Regions from separate parts of the uncultured Citricoccus sp. genome, predicted to be linked through region 1. Evidence: riboswitches for the same ligand, from Rfam matches in the RefSeq annotation. Region 1 holds a riboswitch; the other holds the start of a gene.
What was found. Region 1 has a riboswitch for S-adenosylmethionine ahead of Q0283_RS10175 (LLM class flavin-dependent oxidoreductase). Riboswitches for the same ligand answer to the same signal wherever they lie in the genome.
Positions count from the first base shown of each region.

Region 1 (4,629 bases):
AGTCTGGGAACTGGCTGGGAAGTGTTTGACCGTCCGGCGGCGCGGGTGAAGACTCGAGGCATCACCCAACCGGCGGGACCCGCCACGAAGGAGACACGATGAAGCGATTGATCACCCTGGGCGTCGGCGCGGCGATCGGCTATCTGCTGGGGAGCCGCGAAGGCCGCCAGAACCTCGACAAGTTCGCGAAGAACGCGCAGAAGCTCTGGAACGACCCCAAGACCCAGGAGCAGGTCCACAAGGCTGCCTCCACCGTGAAGGACAAGGCCCCGGGCGTGGCGGACAAGGCCACCGGACTGGCCGACAAGGCCGCTGACTCGATCCGGGACCGCGCTCCCGGCGTGGCGGACAAGGCCAGTGCCGCAGCCCACGCCGTCGCGGACAAGGCGACCGCCGCCACCCAGGGCCTGGCCGACCGGGCGGGTACCACCTCCCAGGACTCCGGCGGCAAGCACGCCTCGGCCGGCACGTCCTACGACACCGCCGTCAAGGAGTCCGAGGGGACATCCGGCACCGGCCAGCAGGGCGGCACTCCGACCCCCGGTCCGTCCCAGACCTCCGGAGGCAGCGGACCGGACCGCTACTGAGCGTCCCGCCTCCCGCATGACAGGAGAAGACCCCGGTTCCCGCCCAGCGAACCGGGGTCTTCTCGTCGTCGGGCCCTGGTGATCCGGGGGCCCGGTGGTCAGGCCTGCACGCGGTTGCGCAGTGCGAAGGAGGCCCCGTAGTGGTTCTGGGGCAGGTGGTCACCCCGGCCGAACAGCTTGTGGCGCATGGTGCCCTCGGTGTACTCGGTCTTGTAGCGGCCCAGCTTCTGCAGTTCCGGGACCACGTACTGCACGATGTCCTCGAAGGTGCCCGGGGTGATGTGGTAGGCGAGGTTGAACCCGTCCACATCGGTCTCGTCCTGGATGCGGACCAGTTCCCTCGCCACGGTCTCGCCGGAGCCGATGATGACCGGGCCGAACCCGCCCACGCCGCACCACTCGGCGATGCGCCGCACCGTCCACGGGTTGCCGTCGTCCCCCGAGGCCTTCTTGAAGGTCTCGATGGTGGACTGGATGGCGTTGGACTCCACGTCGCCCAGCGGCTCGTCGAGGTCGAACTGGGACAGGTCGATGCCCATCCAGCCGCTCATCAGCACGAGGCCGCCCTCGACGTCGATGTACTTCGTGAGCTCCTCGTACTTGGCCTGTGCCTCCTCGTCGGTGGCACCCGTGACGATGGTCTGCATGGACATGATGCGGAGGTCGTACGGATCGCGGCCGGCCTCGACGGCGGCCCGGCGGAGCTTCGCCGCGGTGCCCTTGATCAGTTCGGCCGTGGGCGAGTTGATGAACACGGCCTCGGCGTGCTTGCCGGCGAAGGCCCGGCCGCGCGTGGAGGCGCCGGCCTGGTAGATCACGGGGGTGCGCTGCTTGGACGGCTCGGTGAAGGCGATGCCGGGGGTCTTGAAGTACGTGCCCTCGTGCTCGATGCGGTGGACCTTGGACGGGTCGATGAAGACGCCCGACTCCTTGTCGTTGACGACCGCGTCGTCCTCCCACGAGCCCTCGAGCAGCTTGTAGACCACGTCGAGGTACTCGTCGGCGTGGTTGTAGCGCTCGTCGTGCTCCATCTGGTCCTCGTGCCCGAAGTTCCGGGCGGCCGAGGGCAGGTAGCCCGTCACGACGTTCCAGCCCACGCGGCCCTCGGTGAGGTGGTCCAGCGTGGCCAGGCGGCGTGCGAAGGCGTACGGGTGCTCGTAGGCGGTGCCCGCGGTGACGCCGAAGGTGAGGTGCTTGGTCACGGCGGCCATCGGCGGGACCACAAGGATCGGGTCGTTGGTGGGCACCTGGGTGCCGGCCTTCAGGGTGGCCTCGTCCGAGCTGCCGTAGACGTCGTAGGGACCCAGGACGTCGGCGATGAAGATGCCGTCGAACAGCCCCTTCTCCAGCGTCTGGGCCAGCCCCGTCCAGTAGCCCAGGGTGTTGTAGTCGCGGGCGTGGTCGTCCGGGTGGCGCCACAGGCCGGGGGACTGGTGGGCCACGCAGTTCATGTCGAAGGCGTTGAAGAGGATCTCGCGCCGGCCGGCGGGGGTGGTCGGCACCCCTGCGGGCAGTCCGGCGGTGGTGTTCTGGGCATTCGATGACGTCATGGTGATGCTCCTTCCATCGGTCCTGGCGGTAGCACCGGTCCCGCGCCCCGGGGGCGCGTGGTGGTTGCTGCGGCGTCGACGAGCCAGGTCTCTCGGCCGCTCTGGATGGTTACCGGGCAATTGGAGCACACCGTCCGGGGCCGGGACGAATCCGGTGTCCTCCGGTGACGTCAGCCCGCGGCCACCACCACGACAGGATCCGTGGTGGGGGCCGGCGATCCCCCGGCGGGCTCGAGGGTGAGGGCCAGCGCCGCCCTGGCCGGCACCTCGGGCAGCCGGACGAGGGCCAGACCGTCGTCGAGTTCCAGGAGCCCCGCGGACCGGGGCGACTGATCGCCCTCGAGGGTCCACAATTGGTAGACGCGGTCACCCTCCGGGGCAGCAAGGCCCCGGGCGGCCACCACGGTCTCGCCCGAGGGGGCCCGCGCGACCTCGACTGTGCCGCCGCCCGCCACGGGTGCCGTCTCCTGACGGGCTCCGTCCTGTCCGAGTACCTGTTCGATGGCCACCACCTGGTCCTGCTGCGTCAGGCCCCCGTCCTGCCACGGCTGGGCGAGGAGCAGCACTGCGGCGGTCGCGGCCGCCGCCGCAGTGGCGGCCACCGCGGTCCAGGCCCGACGGCGGCCGGGCCAGCGTCGTTCCCGCTGGTCCCGCAGGCTGGTGGGCGCGTCCGGATCCTGCGATCCCGCGGTGGCGGCACCGGCGGACGTCGCCTCGGGACGCACCCCGGTGTGTGCGGACCGGAGGGACCTGGCCTCGGCGTCGACGGCGCCCAGGACGCGGTCCCTCAGCCCGGCAGGCGGCGCCGCGTTCTCGCGGGTGCCCAGACCGTCCGTGGCCCGCAGCAGGGCGTCGGCCTCGGCCCGCAGGACGGGGTCGACGCGCAATCGCTCCTCGATCCGGCGCCGCTCGGCCTCGTCCACGGCATTAAGGGCCCAGGCGGCGAGCAGTTCCCGTTCGTCGGCCATCACTCCACCCCCAGGCAGTCCAGTAGTCGGTGCAGGCCGGTGCGCATCCGTGATTTCACGGTGGCGAGCTTGGCCCCGAGCCGGTCGGCGACCTCTCGGTACGAGAGCCCGCCGTAGTATGCGGCCGTGACGGCCTCGTGTTCCAGGGCCGTCAGCGCACCCAGGCAGTCGGCCACCCGGCCCCGGTCCTCGGCGTCGGTCACCGCCTCGGAGACGTCGTCGTGGTCCCGGCCAAAGGATGCCGCGCCTGCCCGGAGCTCCCGGTCGCGTCGGGACTGGGTGGATCGCACCAGGTCCACGGCCCGCCGGTGGGTGATCGAGCAGACCCAGCCGATCACCGATCCCCGCTCGCGGCGGTACCCCCCGGCGCCACGCCAGGCGTCCAGCAGGGCCTCCTGGGTGACGTCAGCCGCCAGGTCCCGGTCCCGCACCACGCGCAGGGCCAGGCCATACGCACGCGGGGCGACGGCGTCGTAGAAGGCGGCGAAGGCCTGCTGATCCCCCTGGGCGCTGCGCCGGAGGTGGTCCACCAACTGGTCCTCACCGGCCCCGGTCCGCGGGCGCGGGCCTGGGGGCGTGGTCCCCGGTCCGGCGTCGCGCGTCATCCGGCCAGCGTATCCGCGCCCTGCTCCCCCGTGCGAGGCGAGGCCAGGATCGGCGTGGCGCTGGTTCGACCGCGGCGTCCCGGGATGCCCCTGGGGGCAACCGGGACGCCGTGCGCCGGTCACCGGCCCGGACCGGTCACGGGACGAGGGCCTCCGCCATCGAGTCGATGGCCCCGGAGAGCGTCTCCACGTGCATGCCCAGCCCCTCGGCGATGTCCGCGGCCGGCAGTTCTCCACCGCTGATCTCCTCGAAGAACTCCCCGGCCTGCGGGCGGTATCCGTCCAGGTCCATCAGGGCCTGCTCGGCGGCCTCGGTGTCCCCACCGGCCCGGGCCTGCGCATAGTCCACGAAGAACCCGATGTGCTCACGCCACAGTTCCAGGAACGCCGTGCCCTGCTCCTCGCCGGCCAGCGAGCCGATCTTCTCGGCGAGGGCCTTCGAATTGGTGTCCAGGGTGGCGGCCGCCGCGGTGAAGGCCTCCGAGTCGGTGCCACCCTGTGCGGTGTAGGCGGTGAACACGGCGATCCCGGCGAGGTAGACGTGCTCCTGCAGGTCGTAGGTGAGCTGAGCCCGCAGCGTGGCGGCGTCGTCCATCGGGTCGCCTTCCATCCCGGTGGCCGTGACGACGCCACCGGAGATGGTGGCCGCCGCCTCGCCGACGTGGTGCGCGGCCATCCGCAGGTCGTCGTAGGCGGCCGGGTCGCCGGCTGCGAGGCCGTCGATGGCCATGGTGAGGGTGTCCACATGGCCGTGCAGGGACTCCGTGACGGCCCCGGCCGGCAGCTCGCCGCCCGTGAGCTTCTCGAAGAACGAGCCGGCTTCCTGCGTGTACCCCTCGAGGTCCGCCATCGCCTGCTCCTTGGCGGCCGCGTCCCCACCCTTGGCGGCCGCGGCGTAGTCCACGAAGTAGCCGATGTG
Region 1 covers NZ_CALMQR010000080.1:6,524-11,152, reverse strand. The annotation lists gene Q0283_RS10180 (YtxH domain-containing protein) at 99-587, shown strand; gene Q0283_RS10175 (LLM class flavin-dependent oxidoreductase) at 686-2,137, opposite strand; SAM riboswitch class I at 2,148-2,249, opposite strand; gene Q0283_RS10170 (anti-sigma factor) at 2,308-3,105, opposite strand; gene Q0283_RS10165 (sigma-70 family RNA polymerase sigma factor) at 3,105-3,710, opposite strand; gene Q0283_RS10160 (hypothetical protein) at 3,847-4,629, opposite strand, start outside.

Region 2 (4,629 bases), on a different contig from region 1:
GGGAACCAGGTGAACCCGCCGTGGTCCATGGCCAGCGGGGCCCGGACCGAGGCGATGGTGAACCTGCCCGGCAGTTCGGGGACGATCCCGAACAGGTCGTTCTCGTCCGCACCGTAGCCGTGCAGCACCACCAGCAGTGGGGTGCCCGCGCGCTCGGCCTCGGGACGGGACCAGCGGACGAACGGCTCGGGGGTGGCGGCAGCGGCGGCATCAGTCATACCCACAGGGTAGAGGCCCCCGGTGAGAGCCGATCAATCCGGCCGGTCAGAGTCCCAGGACCCGCTTCATCTCACCGGCCACCTGGTCCATGTCCGTCAGGAACCCGTCGTGGCCGATCGGCGAGTCGATCATGAACACCGGCACCTCACCGGGCAGCTGGCGGGCCAGTTCCTGGGACTGGCCCGGGAAGTAGAGCCGGTCCGAGTCGACCGCGGCGATGAACGCCGCGGCGGGGATCCCGGCCAGCACCTCCTCCTCGCTCCCGCGGCCCCGCGCCACGTCATGGCTCATCAGCGCCTCGGTGAGCACCAGGTAGCTGTTGGCGTCGAAGCGTCCGGCGAGCTTGGCCGCCTGGTGGTCCAGGTAGGACTCCACCTGGTACCGGCCGCTCCGGCGCAGCGGGTGGCCGAAGGGGTCCTCGTCCTGCTGCGGACTCCGCCCGAACCGGGACCCCATGTCCGGCTCGGAGCGGTACGTGATATGCGCGATCCGCCGGGCGATGCCCAGGCCGGCGTCGGGCCGGGAGCGGCCGTAGTAGTCGCCGCCCTGGAAGTCCGGGTCCAGCGTGATCGCCTGGACCTGGGCCTGGGCGAACGCGATCTGCTCGGCCGTGGAGTGGGCGCCGCAGGCGATGACGGCCATGCCGCGCACCCGCCCCGGGTAGGTCGCGGCCCATTCCAGGGCGCGGGCCCCGCCCATCGAGCCGCCGATCACGGCCTGCCACGCCTCGATGCCCAGGGCGTCCGCGAGGCGGGCCTCGGCATGGACGGAGTCCCGGATGGTGGTGAACGGGAACCGCGAACCCCACGGGGTGCCGTCCGCGTCCAGCGAGGACGGACCGGTCGTCCCGTAGCAGCCGCCCAGCATGTTGGGGGCCACCACGAACCACTGATCGGTGTCCACCGGCGCGCCCGGTCCGATGATGCCCTCCCACCAGCCGGCCTCCGGTTCCCCGGTGGAGGCGGCCACGTGGGTGGAACCGGTCAGGGCGTGCAGCACCAGCACGGCGTTGGACCTGTCCGCGTTCAGCGTGCCCCAGGTCTCGTAGGCGATCTCCACGGCGGGCAGGTGACCGCCGGCCTCGAAGTCGAAGGCGCCGATCCGCCGGGAGTGCAGGCCGCCGTCGGGAAGGGCGGTGCGGGTCTGGTGGGGGCTGGTCATGGTCATGGGGGTCCCTCCGTGCCTCACGCGCTGACGTTGGCGGCGGCGAACCCCTCCTCGAGGTCCGCCAGGATGTCATCGATGCTCTCCACGCCCACCGAGAGCCGGACCAGGCCGGGGGTGACACCGGCGGCGCGCTGCTCGGCCTCCGTCAACTGGGAGTGCGTGGTGGAGGCCGGGTGGATGACGAGCGAACGGATGTCGCCGATGTTGGCCACCTGGTGGTGCAGGCGCAGGGCGTCCACGAACCGCGCGCCGGCCTCGCGGCCACCGGCGATCTCGAAGGACACGAAGCCGCCGGCGCCCTGGGGCAGGTACTGCTGCGCGCGCTCGTACCAGGGGCTGGACGCCAGGCCCGGGTAGATCACGGCCTCGGCCTGGGCGTGGCCGTCCAGGTAGTCGGCGACCCTCTGCGCGTTGGCCACGTGACGCTCCATCCGCAGGGACAGGGTCTCCAGGCCGAGGTTGAGCAGGAAGGCGTTGAACGGGCTGATCGAGCTGCCGAGGTCGCGCAGCAACTGCACGCGGGCCTTCAGGATGTAGGCGAGGTTGGCACCGAGGATGCCCCCGACGCCCAGGTCCCGGGCGAACACCAGTCCGTTGTAGCTCTCGTCCGGGGTGTTGAAGCCCGGGAAGCGCTCCGGCTGGGAGGCGTAGTCAAAGGTCCCGGCGTCCACGATGACCCCGCCCATGGCCACGGCGTGGCCGCCGAGGTACTTGGTGGCCGAGTGCACGACCACGTCCGCGCCGTGCTCGATGGGCCGCAGCAGGTAGGGGGTGGCCAGGGTGTTGTCCACGATGAACGGCACGCCGGCGGCGTGGGCGACGTCGGCGATGCCCCGCAGGTCCGGCACGTCCCCGCGCGGGTTGCCGAGGGACTCGGCGAACAGCAGCTTCGTGGTGTCCCGGACGGCGCCCGCCCACTCCTCCAGGTCGTCCGGGTCCTGGACGAAGGTGGTGGTGATGCCGATCTTGGCCAGGGTGTGCTTGAACAGGTTCTGGGTGCCGCCGTAGAGGGAGGCCGAGACCACCACGTGGTCCCCCGCACCGGCGAGGTTGAGCACGGAGAAGGTGGTGGCCGCCTGCCCGGAGGCCAGCAGCAGGGCGCCCACCCCGCCCTCGAGGGCGGCGATCTTGCCCTCCACGGCCTCCTGGGTCGGGTTGCCGATGCGGGTGTAGATGGGCCCGAGGTCCTTCAGGGCGAACCGGTCGGCGGCGACCTCGTGGGAGGGGAAGTCGAAGGAGTTGGACTGGATGATCGGCAGCGCGGTGGCGCCGAAGGGGTTGACCTCCGGGATGCCGGCGTGCACCTGCCGGGTCTCGAAGCCCCAGTTCGCGGCGGAGTCCGTGGCGCCGGCCGGGTCGGTGTCCGGGGTGGCCTGGTTCGGGGTGTCAGTCATCGACATGGCTCCTGTATCCGTCCAGGGCCACCCGGTGGCATCACGGTGCCGTGAAGCATGCCGCGCCGTGGTGGCCCGCGCTTGCAGGTGCCGGTCGACACCCGCCTGGTCCTCACCCGGGGCACCCCACCGCGAGCTGGAGGGTTGCCGGCCAGCAAGCCGGGGCTCGATGCTGGCGCTCATGACCTGCGCCCAGTCTGCCAGATCGGTGCGAGCGGGTCATCCCGTTCGGTCACAGTGTGACCGCGGCCCCGCCGGAGTGTGATCTGCGCAACTTTTCAAGTGAGGGTAACCTAAGCGATCTCCGCCACGGGGAAGTGGGACGATATGGGCATGATGCGCCTTGATCACGTCTCGTACGCCGTCGGCCCCGAAGAGGGCCTCCCCGCCGCGGTGGCCCGGATCGCCGATGCCCTGGGCATCGAGCGAGTCAAGGGCGGGGTCCACCCCCGCTTCGGCACCCGCAACGCCATCTTCCCGTTGCGCAAGCACCAGTACCTGGAGGTCGTCGAGGTACTCGACCACCCCTCCTCCGGCAAGGCCCCGTTCGGACAGGCCGTGCGCGCCCGCTCCGAGATGGGCGGCGGCTGGATGGGCTGGTGCGTGGCCGTGGACGACCTGGCCCCGTTCGAGGAACGGCTCGAGCGCCAGTCCGTTCCGGGCAACCGCAAGTTCCCGGACGGCCGCGAGCTGACCTGGCGCCAGATCGGCATCAAGGGCCTCATCGCCGACCCGCAGGTGCCCTACCTGCTGCGCTGGGATGACGGCATGGAGGAGCTGCACCCCTCCCGCGCCGCGGAGCCGCAGGCGGAGCTGTCCTCCATCACGATCGCCGGATCGCGGGACCGGGTGCGGGGCTGGCTGGGACTGGACGACCCCGAGCAGAGGGTCGAGGACCTCAACGTCATCTACGAGTCCCCCTCCGGCACGCCCGGCATCCTCGAGGTCACCTTCGAGACCCCCAAGGGCACCGTCACCCTCTGACGCGCCCCGCGGCCCCCGCCCCCTCCCGGCCCCCGGCCCGGTGGGCGGGGGCCTTCGCGTCCAGGACGCCCGCCGGTCCCGCGTGGAGCCGACCGGAACAGGCGGCGCGGGCCGGGCTCAGGTGCCGAACAGCCCCAGCCGGGCCAGGGCCGGGTAGGCCACGAACCCGGTCACGTCCAGCAGCAGGTGGGCCACGACCAGGGGCATCACGCGCCGGTAGCGCACGTACAGCGCACCGAACACCAATCCCATGAGCAGGTTCCCCACTCCCGGCCCGATCCCCTGGTACAGGTGATAGGCCCCGCGCAGGACCGCGCATCCCACCACCACGGTCGTGGCGTTCAGGGGGACGACGGCGCCGCTCGCCCAGGTGCGCAGCCCACCGGGCTCGCCGGGCCGGGCCGGGTCCAGCCCGGACCTCAGTTGCTGCAGGTAGCCGAGCCGGTCGAAGAGCCAGGCCACCACGATGACCTCCTCCAGCAGCGCGTGCCGCAGCGCGGAGAGCACCAGGACCGGGGTGGTCCACCAGTACTCGTCCAGCGCGCTGCCCACGATGGCCGTGGTTACCCCGGCCGCCCGCCCGGCCGCGTAGACCGCCAGGGTCCCCAGGCCGATCGCCACGAACAGGGCCCCGCCCCAGGCCAGGTCGGCCCCCGGACGACGGGCGTCCAGGCCGAAGGTCCGGAACGGATTGCGGCCGCGGATCACCAGCAGGTGGAACACCAGCAGTACCGGCACCAGGGCGAAGACGATGTCCAGCAGCTGGTACGTGAGGTCCCAGTACTGCCGGTCCGCCAGCGGCGGGTTCAGCGTGGTGGTCTGCCCGGACAGCGGGCCCCGGCTCATCTTCTCCAGCAGGTTGACG
Region 2 covers NZ_CALMQR010000152.1:11,788-16,416, forward strand. The annotation lists gene Q0283_RS17145 (alpha/beta hydrolase) at 1-218, opposite strand, end outside; gene Q0283_RS17150 (homoserine O-acetyltransferase) at 265-1,386, opposite strand; gene Q0283_RS17155 (O-acetylhomoserine aminocarboxypropyltransferase/cysteine synthase family protein) at 1,404-2,780, opposite strand; SAM riboswitch class IV at 2,853-2,967, opposite strand; gene Q0283_RS17160 (VOC family protein) at 3,108-3,764, shown strand; gene Q0283_RS17165 (CPBP family intramembrane glutamic endopeptidase) at 3,882-4,629, opposite strand, start outside.
Region 2: it holds a riboswitch for S-adenosylmethionine, as region 1 does, so the genes downstream of both, Q0283_RS17155 (O-acetylhomoserine aminocarboxypropyltransferase/cysteine synthase family protein) here and Q0283_RS10175 (LLM class flavin-dependent oxidoreductase) in region 1, are expected to answer to the same signal.